Regions from separate parts of the Streptomyces sp. NPDC006012 genome, predicted to be linked through region 1. Evidence: riboswitches for the same ligand, from Rfam matches in the RefSeq annotation. Region 1 holds a riboswitch; the other holds the start of a gene.
The links. Region 1 has a riboswitch for thiamine pyrophosphate ahead of ACFYPJ_RS29680 (thiamine ABC transporter substrate binding subunit). Riboswitches for the same ligand answer to the same signal wherever they lie in the genome.
Positions count from the first base shown of each region.

Region 1 (2,193 bases):
AGTACGAGTGAGGTCCACGACTTGACCCACTGGTCACGGTCGGCGGCGATCCGGTCGGGCGCCATGGTCTCGGGGTCCTTGGCCTGCGGACCGTAGGTCCGGAACTCCTGCGGCACCGCGGCATCCGCGCGCACCGGGTAGACGAACATGTTCAGCGGCATGTCCTCCTGGAACTCCTTGCCGGTCAGGAAGTCCAGGAACGCCTTGCCGCCCGCGCTGTTGCGGGCGCCCGAGAGCAGGCCGGCGTACTCGATCTGCCGGAAGCAGGTACCGGCGGCCACTCCGGTGGGCGCGGTGGCCGGTTTCGGGTCGGCGTAGACGACCTCGGCGGGCGGCGAGGAGGCGTACGACACGACGAGCGGCCGGTCGCCGCCCGCCTTCCTGCCGCCGGCCGAACCGGAGAACTCCTCGTCGTACGCCTGCTCCCAGCCGTCGACCACCTTGACGCCGTTGGCCTTGAGCTTCTTCCAGTACGCGTCCCAGCCGGCGTCGCCGTACTTCGCGGCGGTGCCGAGCAGAAATCCGAGGCCGGGCGAGGAGGTGGCGGCGTTCTCGGTGACGAGCAGGTCCTTGTACCGGGGTTCGACCAGGTCGTCGAAGGTCCGCGGCGGGGCCAGCCGGTGCTGCTCGAAGTACGCCTTGTCGTAGTTGACGCAGATGTCACCGGTGTCGATGGGCGTGACCCGGTGCCCGGACGTGCCGTCGCGGTACTCGGGCCGGATCCGGTCGTAGTCCTTCGGCTCGTACGGCTGGAACGTCCCGTTGTCGAGCGCGCGGGACAGCAGGGTGTTGTCGACGCCGAAGAAGACGTCGCCCTGCGGGTTGTCCTTGGTCAGGATCGCCTTGTTGACGGCCTGCCCCGCGTCGCCGTCCTTGAGGACCCTGACGGTGTAACCGGACTGCTTCTCGAAGTCCTTGAGCACGTTCTTCGAGACCGCCCACGAATCGTGGCTGACGAGGGTGACCGTCCTGGAGTCGGCGCCCCCGTCGTTCGTGGTCCCGCACGCGGACAGCGTGACCAGGCCGAGCCCGACCGCGACGGCCACGAAGGTCTTGGTGTGCAACTGATGTCCTCCTGGGGTTGACCAGGAAGAGACGCGGCCCTGCCCGGACCGTACGAGGCGGATCCGGGCAGGGCGCAACAGCTTGAGTGAGAACCGATCTCCCTACCCAGAATGACCTGGGCGAGGTTCGGAGGGTCTGCGGCCGGTGTGCCGCACTCTCAGCGCTGTGGCGCTCCCCTGTCGGAATATTCAACATGTTCGGAACACGAGGTTCCCGATATGACGTTATGACCGGGCTCAGACTACCGTCCGGCTACCGTTCGGCGGCAGCCAGCTGACCGCAGGCGCCGTCGATCTCCTGCCCGCGGGTGTCCCGGATGGTCACCGGCACCCCGTGCGCCTCGATGGCCGCCACGAAGGCCCGCTCGTCCTCGGGCCTGGAGGCGGTCCACTTGGAGCCCGGTGTCGGGTTGAGCGGGATGAGGTTGACGTGCACCGGCTTGCCCTTGAGCAGCCGGCCGAGCCGGTCGCCCCGCCACGCCTGGTCGTTGATGTCCCGGATCAGCGCGTACTCGATGGACAGCCGACGCCCGGACCTGGCGGCGTACTCCAGCCCGGCGTCCAGCACCTCACGCACCTTCCACCGCGTGTTCACGGGGACGAGGGTGTCGCGCAGTTCGTCGTCGGGCGCGTGCAGGGAGATCGCGAGGCGGCACTTGAAGCCCTCGTCGGCGAACCGGTGGATGGCCGGGACGAGCCCGACGGTCGAGACGGTGATCCCCCGCTGGGACAGCCCGAGCCCGTCCGGTTCGGGATCGGTGAGCGCCCGGATAGCGCCCACGACCCGCTTGTAGTTGGCGAGCGGCTCGCCCATGCCCATGAACACGATGTTGGACAGCCGCGCGGGGCCGCCGGGCACCTCGCCGTCCCTGAGGGCCCGCATGCCGTCCACGATCTGGTGCACGATCTCGGCGGTCGACAGGTTCCGGTCCAGACCGGCCTGCCCGGTGGCGCAGAAGGGGCAGTTCATCCCGCATCCCGCCTGCGAACTGATGCACATCGTCACCCGGTCCGGGTACCGCATCAGCACCGACTCGACGAGCGTCCCGTCGAACAGCCGCCACAGCGTCTTGCGCGTGGTTCCCTCGTCGGTCGACAGATGCCGCACGACCGTCATCAGCTCGGGGAA
Region 1 is NZ_JBIAIE010000022.1:90,999-93,191, reverse strand. Features, by position in the region: gene ACFYPJ_RS29680 (thiamine ABC transporter substrate binding subunit) at 1-1,064, opposite strand, end outside; TPP riboswitch at 1,146-1,253, opposite strand; gene rlmN (23S rRNA (adenine(2503)-C(2))-methyltransferase RlmN) at 1,318-2,193, opposite strand, start outside.

Region 2 (2,193 bases), on a different contig from region 1:
GCGTGTTGACGACGGACGCGATGTGGTCACGGCCGATGCGGATGCCCGCCCGGTACAGCCCGCGCCAGCCCATCGAGGGATTGGCCTCGTGCAGTTCCCAGACAGCCGACGTCTGCGTCACGGTCACATCGTCCAGCACGCCCAGAGAACCGATGATGACACCGGCCAGGAGCAGACCGCTCATGTCGATCGACGGGTACAGGCCGTGGATCAGGCCGGTGTTGTCGTCCGTGTTGCCCGTCAGCGCCGCCCAGCCGATGAACCCGGAGCCGAGGACGCCGATCAACAGGAGCGAGACCAGCGTGCCGAGCACCGCCACCGAGGTCCGGGCCGACAGGCCGTGGCAGATGTACAGGGCGATCAACATGATCGCACTCGAACCGATCACGGCCACGACCAGCGGATTCGAGCCCTGTAGGACAGCGGGCAGGATGAAGAGGGTCAGCACCAGGAAGCTGATGGCCAGGGCGACGAGCGCCATCACGCCCCGCAGCCGGCCCACCACCACGACGGCGAGCGCGAAGATGCCGGCGAGCAGCGCCAGCGGGAACTTCCGGTTCACATCGGTGACCGAGTACTGAAGGTCCTTCGGAGCCGACGGCTCGTAGGCGACGATCACCTTCTCGCCCTGGTGCAGTTGCCGTGACTGGTCCGGCTGCACGATCTCCGTGAACGTACGGCCCTTGTCCTTGCCGGTGTCGACCCGGATGGTGGCCTTCTTGCAGGTACCGGTGGTTTGCTGCTGTGCCGAGCTGCCCTCGGCGGTGGAGGTGTCGCCGGTCGGGATGTCCCCCGAGGCGTTCACCGACTTGCAGTTCACCGCGACGACCTGGGTGACCGTGGCCTGGTGCGTCTGCCGGTCGAAGCCGACCCCGGTGCGTTCGTGCGGCGGGGCTCCGCCGGGCCAGAGCACCACGAGCCCGACGACGACCGCCGCCGTGAAGGGGATGAGGACGGCCGCGATGACCTTGCGCAGATGCTTGGAGACGGGCGCGGCGGGCCCGTGACTGTGGCTGTGACCGTGCGCATGGCCATGCCCGGGGCTCTCACCGGGGCTCTGGCCGGACCCCTGGCCGGCTCCCGGCCCGTGTTCGTGACCCGGACCGTGGCCGTGGCCCGCACCGGACCCGTGGCCGTGTCCGCTGCCCTGCTCGGAACCGCGTCCGCGCTGCGGCTCGGGCGGGGGGTACGGGGGCTGCTGCATCGTGGTCACCGACCGATCATCGCAAGAACGACAGGGGCCCTCTGTTCACCGCGCCCGAATTGACGCTAGCGTGGAGGCACCTTTGCACACGCGGGAGCTCGGAGCACCGGGCTGAGAGGGCGCTGACCTCCGTATTCGCGATGTTTCACGTGGAACGACCGACGTTTCGCACGAAGCACCGATGAACGGAAGCCGCTGCGTCGACCGCTGAACCTGTTACCGGGTAATGCCGGCGTAGGGAGTAGGTCTCATGACCAACAAGGACGAACGCACGCCTGTCTCCACGCAGCACGCGACGATCGGAGCCGCCAACGGATCCGATGGCGCCGAGGGCACGACGACGGGGAAGTCCATCGGGTGGCACAAGGCGTATGTCGAGGGCTCACGCTCCGACCTGCACGTGCCGGTCCGTCAGGTGCATCTCACCAATGGGGAGTCGGTCACGCTGTACGACACCTCGGGGCCGTACACCGATCCGCTCGTCGAGACCGACGTCCGCAGAGGCCTGCCGCTGCTGCGGGAGAGTTGGATCGTCGCGCGCGGGGACACGGAGGAGTACGCGGGCCGTCCCGTCCGTCCTGAGGACGACGGAATCAAGCACACCTCGCCGCGCGGCGGGCTGCGCAACCTGGACGCCGTCTTCCCCGGCCGCCCCCGGCAGCCGCGCCGGAGCCGTGCCGGCGTCGCAGCGGTCACGCAACTCGCTTATGCGCGACGCGGCGAGATCACTCCGGAAATGGAGTTCGCGGCGATCAGGGAGAACGTTTCTCCCGAAGTGGTCCGCGAGGAGATCGCTGCGGGACGGGCCGTCCTGCCGGCCAACGTCAACCACCCGGAGATCGAGCCGATGATCATCGGCAAACGGTTCCTGGTCAAGGTCAACGCCAACATCGGCAACTCGGCGGTGACCTCCTCCATCGAGGAGGAGGTCGAGAAGATGACCTGGGCGACCCGCTGGGGCGCCGACACGGTCATGGACCTGTCCACCG
Region 2 is NZ_JBIAIE010000024.1:102,594-104,786, reverse strand. Features, by position in the region: gene ACFYPJ_RS30875 (YibE/F family protein) at 1-1,213, opposite strand, end outside; TPP riboswitch at 1,285-1,462, shown strand; gene thiC (phosphomethylpyrimidine synthase ThiC) at 1,455-2,193, shown strand, end outside.
Region 2: linked by a shared signal. The riboswitch ahead of thiC (phosphomethylpyrimidine synthase ThiC) and the one ahead of ACFYPJ_RS29680 (thiamine ABC transporter substrate binding subunit) in region 1 are both predicted to bind thiamine pyrophosphate.